One region of the Vibrio sp. 1580 genome, then DNA from elsewhere that is predicted to be linked to it. Evidence: predicted binding sites of a transcription regulator. Region 1 holds the regulator's gene; each other region holds the start of a gene.
What was found. The regulator PurR, encoded in region 1, represses purine synthesis genes. The targets are predictions, from matches to a motif close to TNANGNAAACGTTTNCNTNA.
Positions count from the first base shown of each region.

Region 2: pckA (phosphoenolpyruvate carboxykinase (ATP)) is a predicted target of PurR. The motif match lies at 1,159-1,178, and genes of this name have one in related genera.
Region 3: purT (formate-dependent phosphoribosylglycinamide formyltransferase) is a predicted target of PurR. The motif match lies at 1,443-1,462, and genes of this name have one in related genera.

Region 1 covers NZ_JAWOVT010000007.1:232,038-235,305, reverse strand. Annotated here, with positions in the region: gene R7093_RS13635 (TfoX/Sxy family DNA transformation protein) at 85-675, opposite strand; cyclic di-GMP riboswitch class I at 792-881, opposite strand; gene purR (HTH-type transcriptional repressor PurR) at 1,169-2,173, opposite strand; gene torD (molecular chaperone TorD) at 2,642-3,268, opposite strand, start outside.
Region 2 covers NZ_JAWOVT010000006.1:240,876-244,143, forward strand. Annotated here, with positions in the region: gene hslR (ribosome-associated heat shock protein Hsp15) at 1-107, shown strand, start outside; gene hslO (Hsp33 family molecular chaperone HslO) at 139-1,014, shown strand; gene pckA (phosphoenolpyruvate carboxykinase (ATP)) at 1,351-2,979, shown strand; gene R7093_RS12130 (AsmA family protein) at 3,170-3,268, shown strand, end outside.
Region 3 covers NZ_JAWOVT010000013.1:37,888-41,155, forward strand. Annotated here, with positions in the region: gene R7093_RS18890 (thiopurine S-methyltransferase) at 1-129, shown strand, start outside; gene purT (formate-dependent phosphoribosylglycinamide formyltransferase) at 202-1,377, opposite strand; gene cdd (cytidine deaminase) at 1,521-2,408, opposite strand; gene R7093_RS18905 (LrgB family protein) at 2,839-3,268, opposite strand, start outside.

The sequences.
Region 1 (3,268 bases):
TAAGACAGTAGGAAAACCGAAAAAATTTCACAAAAAAACCGCAGATTAGACTGCGGTTTTACAAGATAGTTTTTAGGCCGACTTTTATTGGAGGCCGTTCATCAACTCATCTCGGCGAGCTTGAGGTACCACACTCCAATGAGTGCCGTTGATAGCACCTTCTAGTGCCCATAGCAACTCAATGTTGACGGTTGCAGAGTGCGTATCTCTTATCGCTTTATAGGCGTTAAGCGCACCTTCCTCTTCAAGCTTCTCTACGGATTCGATGCCGGCTTTTTTTAGCATGCGCTCGGTAGCCAGTCGTAAGTTAGGCAAATCTTTCAAACGGTTAGGCTTTGTACTTGCTTGCTGTTCTTTCTCAAGCTTTGCCTTTTTCAATGATTGATTCGCTACTTCGATTAAGCGTTCGCTTGATTCCCATAAATCGCTGGAAATAGCGTAGTACTTTGTAACGACTGGAAAGCCACGTTTTTTATAAACGTAAGGCTTTAGCCCTTGTTTCTCGAAGTCAGATGAAGTTTTTTGGTCTGCTCTGATATGAAGCTGATTGTTTACCACTAGTGCAAACATTGTTTCATCAGCGAATAGTCCGAAGCCACCAAACATTGAGCGCGACTTGATATTACCAAGTGCCTCAAACAGCTTCATAGAGTCTTTGAGTATCGGTTTATCCATGTTTTGTTATCTCGGTGTAATTAATATTACGCCACCAAAAGTCAGGTCCGAGAGAGTAGCAAACATGCGTAAAAACAATGTCATTACAGAGTAAAGTCATTGCTTACACACTTGCCATCGGTAACCCCGCTACCTTCCATATCGTAATATGGTTCAGGCCGGAGGCTTTGCGTCCCACTCTTTCGAATGGTTTGCCCTGTGCGTGACACAATGAGCATACTTCTTATATTGAATTAACATCACGGTTTAGCGTTAAAAGTGTGATTTCGGTTCAATAAAAATGATAGATTGAATGCTCTATTTTGCATATGGAAAGGTGCAAATTGGCCTTTGAAAAGGAGTTCTTAATATATATTACATTTATATAAAACAGGGAGTTAACGTTAGTCAATTGTTATTAGAGTGGTGTGAAGTATTAGAGAATGCTTAATTTTTCCAAAAAAATAAGCGCCCCTGTAGAGCGCTTATTTAACACGGTTAAATACAGTGAAATTTAGTTCATTTTTTTCACAGTATTTCGAATAACAAGCTCAGGTTGCATTTCGAAAATTCGTTTTTCGTGTTCTTTATCTTTGATACGCTCAAGTAGAATTTCGAATGCATTTTTACCAACACGACGTTTAGGTTGGTGGATAGTCGTTAGCGGTGGAGAGAAGTATTCCGCAAGCTCGATGTTGTCGTAGCCGATCACTGAAATATCTTCAGGAATTTTGATCCCGTTTTGTTGCAAGCGGCTCATTAGGCCTAGAGCCATTGTGTCGTTAAAACAGAATACCGCCGTCGGGCGCTTGTCCATTGCGGTAATTTTATCTGCAACTAATACGGCCGTATCACATTCAAAGTTACCTTCAAGGATCCAGTCTTCATTTACAGCTAGGTTTGCTTCGCTCATTGCGCGACGGAAACCTGCAATGCGCTCTTGGCAAGCAAGCTTTTCAAAATGACCGCTTAGACAAGCGATATCCGTATGACCATTGTCAATCAGATGTTTGGTTGCAATGTAGCCACCTTCTTCTGAGTTATCCATGATCTTGTCTGCTTGTGAGCTCTCTGGGCCCCAATCCATGACCACTTTAGGAATGTCCGCATGACGGTCAAGCATCTCTTTTAGTTCTTCGGTTAAGTCAGAACACATCACTAGGATGCCATCAACGCGCTTTTCAGCCAGCATACGAATGTAATCGCGTTGTTTTTCGTAAATCCCGCCTGTGTTACATAAAATCAGAGTATAGCCTTGGCGGTAACAGTAGCTCTCAACGCCATCAATCACTTCTGAGAAAAATAGGTTAGTTGATTGAGTTACTAACATGCCAATCGTACGAGTTGAGTTGCATTTTAGGCTGCGTGCAACGGCACTTGGCGCGTAATTTAGCTCGTCAACGGCTTTCATTACTTTTTCTTGCGTTGCTTCTGCAACGAAACGCGTTTTATTGATAACGTGCGAAACTGTCGTAGTGGAAACGCCGGCTAAGCGAGCAACGTCTTTTATCGTGGCCATAAATGGTGTCCTGTATCGAGCTACTGAAATATGTCGTATTGGATGTACCTGATGCTCTAATGGTTTCACACCTAGCAATATAAAATTGGCGCTAAGTGTCTCGGCAGCGGTTGATCCAAGTGCGACAAAAGGGTACGTAGCAGCATCGGTCGATGAATTTTATCTTTTTTCTATCTGATGAGAAATTGCCATCAACCTGTTAAGAAAACACAAAAACCGCTATATTTCAGCGGTTTACATATAAATCATATTTAATCGTTTGCGCTCACATTTTAGCCCTATGTGGACTGACTAGCAATGTTTTCAGCAAGAGATTTGTGTATTTGAAGTCACATTTTGACTGCTAAATAACCAAGCGTCTTTGCGCTAAGTTAAGGCAAACGAATATTATACCCAAGTTACTTACAATTGGTCACTTTCAGGCATACAGGAAGCCCGATAGGCAGGCTCCCTAAAAATAGGCGGCAATTATTCACCAAGAAGGTAGGCGCTGTCTAGTTTACAAAATGCAACTAATAGTTTCGCGACACTCGAGTAAAATCCAAATTCGTCGAATTTTTTACATTTGTCTGAAAACTGAGGTAACCAAGACATCAATTGTTGCTGGATAAAGTCGTTTTGTTTAACGAAGGCTTCTTCCATGTGTTTTTCTTGTTCAAGCTCGTTTGAGCGGATAATCATGTTCCCGAGAAAGTCGAGCTCAACGGCTAAGTGATCCGCAGGTTCCTTTAGGTTTTCGTCTACTTGAACGCCAAATTCAGCCATCAACTTTTCCATTTCCTCAGCTGGCTTGTCATTCAGTAAACCTGATTCACCAATGTACATGGATGCGTAAGGAAGAGCGCCGTATTTTTCTGTCTTCAAAAACAGTTCACAAAAGTCAGCTGCAAGCTCTAGTTGTGCATCTTCACGATCTTGTAACCGATTCAATGCATCAACTAGGCTATCAACAGCTGGTTTCAGCGACTCATTTTCACCTAAACCTGCGAGAAAACTGCGAATTTCAACACTGTGATAGGCTTCCAATTCTTTCTCTGTTAGTTCTTTTGCGAACAAGCTCGAAAACCACCAGTAAATTTCAGCGCGTTTTTCATT
Region 2 (3,268 bases), on a different contig from region 1:
GTGAGGAACACGCGACTCAACGTAAGCTTAATGCCCACAACCCAAGTCCGGAACGCCGCCCAGATAAAAAGCAGCGCCGAGACATCATTAAGTTCAAACACCAATAAAAGCCGGAATTACCAACGAGGAAAGCACTCCATGGCAAATAATGTTTTAAACCGCTACCTATTCGAAGATCTTTCAGTACGTGGCGAGTTGGTACAATTGGATGAAGCGTACCAACGTGTTATCTCCAGCAAGGAATATCCGGCAGCAATAGAGAAACTGCTGGGTGAGCTACTCGTTTCAACTACTCTTTTAACTGCCACTCTTAAGTTCGAAGGTTCGATCACCATCCAGCTACAAGGCGATGGTCCTGTGTCTCTTGCCGTTATCAACGGTGACCATAACCAACGTGTTCGTGGCGTAGCTCGCTGGGAAGGCGATGTTGCCGATGACGCAAATATTCACGATCTAATGGGTAAGGGCTACCTTGTGATCACCATCGAACCGAAAAACGGCGAGCGTTACCAAGGCGTCGTTGGACTAGAAGGTGACACTTTAGCAGAAGTGCTAGAAGGCTACTTTGCAAACTCAGAGCAGTTAAAAACGCGCCTATGGATCCGCACTGGTGAGCATGAAGGCAAAGCACACGCAGCAGGTATGTTGATTCAAGTGATCCCTGACGGCACTGGCTCTCCAGATGATTTCGAACATCTAGAGCAGCTCACTGATACAGTAAAAGATGAAGAATTGTTTGGTTTAGAAGCGAACGAGTTATTGTATCGACTATATAACCAAGACAAAGTACGTCTGTACGAGCCGCAACCTGTCGAGTTCCATTGTGGCTGTTCTCGTGAGCGTAGCGGTGCCGCAATCATCACCGTTGAGAAAGCTGAAATTTATGACATTTTGGCAGAAGTTGGATCAGTTTCTTTACATTGTGATTACTGTGGCACAACTTATACGTTCGACGAATCTGAAGTCACTGAACTGTATGCACAAGCTTCTACGGACAAGAAAACCCTGCATTAATTTACATAGCTTATCAAGCACGTAATTTACCCTACAAAAGGCCAGCTTAATGCTGGCCTTTTTGTGATCAACCCCTCGTAATAACTAGCCTCAAGCGTAATAAAACAACTGCTTAATTTTAAACAATTAATAATGATTTTGCCCTAGCGCAAAGGATTGCGTGCACGATAGACTATTCCCACCAATATGTGACGGGTTACCTAAAACCTTATTGAAATCATGGGTAAATTTTGAGCTATCTCCCTGTTTTCTCCCCGCCCCGTTGCTAGCATGGTGAGCAGATTAAAATTAAAACATTCTTACAAAATCCCTACAAAATCCTTATAAGGAGCACCTATGACCGTTATGGAACATACTAAGGCTGCAACACTTGATCTAACCAAGCACGGACTGCATAACGTAAAAGAGGTTATTCGCAACCCAAGCTACGAAATGTTGTTTGAGGAAGAAACGCGTGAAGACCTAACCGGTTATGAGCGCGGCGTGGTTACTGAACTAGGTGCGGTTGCCGTTGACACTGGCATCTTTACTGGTCGCTCACCAAAAGATAAATATATCGTCAAAGACGCTACGACAGAAGAACATATGTGGTGGACGTCTGATCAAGTGAAAAATGATAACAAACCAATCACTCCTGAAGTGTGGGACGAGCTAAAAGAACTGGTCACAAACCAGCTTTCTAACAAACGCTTGTTTGTTGTTGACGGTTACTGTGGTGCAAACCCAGATACACGTTTGAGCATTCGTGTTATCACAGAAGTCGCATGGCAAGCGCACTTCGTTAAAAACATGTTTATTCGCCCGACGGAAGAAGAGTTAGCGATATTTGAACCAGACTTCGTAGTAATGAATGGCGCAAAATGCACTAATCCAAAATGGGAAGAGCAAGGCCTGAACTCAGAAAACTTCACCGTATTTAACCTAACCGAGCGCATGCAACTTATCGGTGGTACTTGGTACGGCGGTGAAATGAAGAAAGGTATGTTCGCCATGATGAACTACTTCCTTCCACTAAAAGACATCGCATCAATGCACTGTAGCGCTAACATGGGCAAAGATGGCGATGTAGCGGTATTCTTCGGTCTATCTGGTACGGGTAAAACGACCCTGTCGACTGATCCTAAACGTGCGCTAATTGGTGATGATGAGCACGGCTGGGATGATGACGGTGTCTTCAACTTCGAAGGTGGTTGTTACGCAAAAACCATCAAACTTTCGAAAGAAGCGGAGCCGGACATCTACAACGCAATTCGTCGTGATGCACTGCTAGAAAACGTAACAGTACGTGGCGATGGCTCTATCGATTTTGATGATGGTTCGAAAACAGAAAACACACGTGTTTCTTACCCTATCTACCATATCGATAATATCGTTAAACCAGTATCAAAAGGCGGTCACGCGAATAAAGTGATCTTCCTATCAGCCGATGCATTTGGCGTACTGCCTCCAGTATCTAAATTGACACCTGAGCAAACTAAGTACCACTTCCTGTCTGGCTTTACCGCCAAACTAGCGGGAACAGAGCGCGGTATTACTGAGCCAACACCAACTTTCTCTGCTTGTTTCGGCGCGGCGTTCCTAACGCTCCACCCAACAAAATACGCGGAAGTACTGGTAAAACGCATGGAAGCAGCGGGCGCTGAGGCTTACCTAGTGAATACTGGTTGGAACGGCACTGGCAAACGTATCTCTATTCAAGATACACGCGGAATTATTGATGCCATTCTTGATGGTTCGATTGAAGAAGCACCAACTAAGCACATTCCAATCTTCAACCTTGAAGTACCAATGTCACTACCAGGTGTGGATCCTAGCATTCTAGACCCTCGCGACACGTACGTTGACCCACTTCAGTGGGAAAGCAAAGCGAAAGATTTAGCAGCGCGCTTTATCAATAACTTTGATAAGTACACAGACAACGCTGAAGGTAAATCTCTGGTTGCGGCTGGTCCTCAGATTGATTAAATCGAGTAACAGCGACGTCGCGTAAACGCAGTGAAAAGTTGGCATTAACTTATCACCTTTACGTAGGCCAAGTTACAAAAATTGCTTCAAGCCCCTCTTTTGAGGGGCTTTTTATTGAATACCACAGAATATTGATACAAGCTAAAGCCTATCTAGTTTTATTTCATAACACACGTAGGTTCTAGCAAAGATGAAAACAGCGCGTCGAGTTCTACTTCTGTTACTGGTTATCTTAGTTGCCATTCCAGCCGCTACGATTGCGCTGCTAACAACATCTTACGCGGACGCA
Region 3 (3,268 bases), on a different contig from region 1:
GAGCAGTTATTTTCAGGTTACAAAGTTACTTGTTTGAACGTAGATGAAGCTGACGAGAATCATCCTAAAATTGCGAAAAAAGGCTTAAGTCGCTTCTCTGAAGAAGTGTACTTAATCGAGAGTGAATAGGCTCTCTTCGGTTTGGAACACGAAATAGCGCAGCAATTTGAGCTGCGCTATTTTTGTATGAGTGGTTCGTATTTAATAAATGATATTCACTTTTGAAGCACTTTCAACAGCATCTTGAACGGCTTCTTCGGTGGTTTTTCGTCGCGTAAGGACAACACCTAAACGGCGGCGACCATCGATTTCTGGCTTACCGAATAGACGAACTTGTGTTTGAGGTTGAGCTAAAGCTTTGCTTAGGTTTTCAAAGCGAATGTTTGTGGAAGTCCCTTGTCCAAGAATAACAGCAGACGCAGATGGGCCATATTGCACAATATTATTAATTGGCATTCCGGTAAACGCGCGCACGTGGAGAGCAAACTCAGACATTTCCTGCGAAATCATTGTAACCATACCCGTATCGTGAGGGCGAGGAGAGACCTCATTGAAAATGACTTTATCGCCTTTGACAAACAGCTCTACACCAAAGATGCCGTAGCCACCGAGCGCGTTTACCACTTTCTCAGCCGTGTATTCAGCTGCTTTTACTGCGTTTTCTGACATAGCTTGCGGTTGCCATGATTCGCGGTAGTCGCCATCTTCCTGACGATGACCAATTGGAGCACAGAAATGCACACCGTCAACGGCTCTGATGGTCAATAAAGTGATTTCGTAATCGAAGTCGATAAAACCTTCCACGATAACGCGACCTGCACCCGTACGTCCGCCTTCCTGAGCGTAATCCCATGCTTTTGTAACGTCGTCTTCGGTCTTGATAACACTTTGCCCTTTACCGGAAGAGCTCATCACTGGCTTCACCACGCACGGAATACCCACATGTTCAACCGCGGCTTTGAAGTCTTCAAAGTTATCTGCAAAACGATAAGGTGAAGTCGTCAATTCCAGTTCTTCTGCTGCCAAACGTCGGATACCTTCACGATTCATTGTTAGCCTGGTTGCCTTAGCGGTTGGAACAACATTCAGTCCTTTTTCTTCAAGCTCTACCAGTTTGCCGGTTGCGATGGCTTCAATTTCTGGTACGACGTAAGTAGGTTGTTCCTTCGTAATAACTTCTTCTAAGGCGTTCCCATCTAACATGTCGATAACATAACTACGGTGAGCGACTTGCATCGCTGGAGCATTGGCATAGCGATCACAAGCAATCACTTCTAAACCAAGTCTCTGGCATTCAATGGCGACTTCTTTACCGAGTTCGCCAGAGCCTAAAAGTAATATACGGGTAGCATTTGCGCTAGTTGCAGTGCCAAACATAGTGTTCCCTTACAAAATAGAGTGATGAGACAGAAATTGCAGGAGATCATACTGAAGTTTTATGACAAAGCAAACGTTTGCTTTTGGTTTTTAGGTAATAAAAAAGCTCTACATGTTGTAGAGCTTTTTGTTGAATTTGTCGTTTATACGTTGACAAAACTAAGCGGAATATCTGGATTCAACGCTTCCAACGTTGATTGCGTATCGGCTAAGTGACTGATCTTACCTTCAGAGTTTTCTACCAATGCAGCGGCTTTGATGCTGTCAAAGGTTTCACCCGCAAGTAAAACTTGGATTAGCGCAACTTGTAGCGGTGGCAAGCTAGGATTAAACGCTGCATTTTCTGCATAAGCGCCTTGGAATACACGGCCGCTAGTCATCTCTAATGCTAAACCACTCAAGTTGTTGGTGTATGGAGAGTGGCTCATGTTCATCGCTTCAACTGCACTTTGGATGAGTGCGTCTTCATCATCACATGAGAATTGGTGTTTAACTTCTGCCATTAAGCCGGACTCGATACCGAGATCGTTTGGTCCAAAGGCTTCAGGCAGGTATTCATGAAGTGACTTTTCTTCGCGTTCTGGGAGCTGGATTTTAAGCTCGTTTGCGGTAGATAACTCATTCATGAACTGGCGGCAGTGACCACATGGGCTGAAGTTGATAGTGATATCCTTAACACCACGTTCGCCTTTCATCCAAGCATGGCTAATCGCAGACTGCTCTGCGTGAACCGTTTGACCCAACTGTACACCAAAGAATTCCATGTTGGCACCGAAGTAAAGGCGACCTGAAAGACCACGAACGATAGCGCCGACATAAAAGTCAGAAAGGGGAGCATAGGAGTACGCTGCGGCAAAAGGAAGTAGCGCAACACGAAGCTCTTTGTCTGATAGACCGGTAGCTGAAAGCAACTGCTCAAATTGTTGAACTGAAAGCGTAGCATCAAAATCATCAGCTTGGATGATAGGAGCAAGTTGTTTGGAAAGTGCTTCTGGAGCGCCTGCTAGCGCCTGTTCAATGCGACTTTTCATGTTGAATCCTTGTTATTGCATGGACAGTTATTCTATGTGAAAGATAGAAATGTTCCGTGCGTTAGATCACGATAAATAATGCAATTGATAATTCTGTTACATAATTAGAGTGAGCTCACACATGTATTCGATTGCACAGGTGTGAAGCGTTATCTCCGTCTCACAATTAACCATATCAGTATATATTCATATGACCAAGGAGCAGGAGTATGTTACCAACGCGACTTTTACCGCTATGCTACTTTATACTTACGTAATCTAGAGCGAGTGGTAGCAGCTAGAATGCTAATGCTATGAATGTATATCTCAGTCAAGTCCCTTCACGATATTACTGGGTGAGGTTGATAGATAAGATAGGGTTTTGAAAAGGGTAAGGAAGAAGCGGAAAGGCTACGGCCTGCCGGAAGGAGGGCAGACCGAGAGCGCTTAACTATTGATATAGCCAGACCGCCAAAGCAAAAAAACTTGGAGCCAAAATAGAAGTTATGATCCCACATAAAACCAATGCGAGTGATGAGAACGCGGCATCTATGGGTTGTTTCTCTGCACAAGTAGCGGTGCCTAAGGCATGAGAGACTGTACCCATTGTCAGACCACGTGCAATCGGGTGTTTAATTCCAATCAAATTGTAAATTGGGTATGCCAAAATTGCGCCCAATAAACCGACAATCAGAACCAAGATCGCCGCAACGGCAGCTTCACCACCGAGGTGACTCGAAATTTCCATTGCTATTGGCGTAGTGACGGATTTACCCACTAGACTTGCGATTAAACTGATATCCGCTTTGAAAGCGACTGCGATCAAGGTGGTTGTCATCATCGACATCACACTGCCTACTGTGCAAGCAAAAGTGATGATT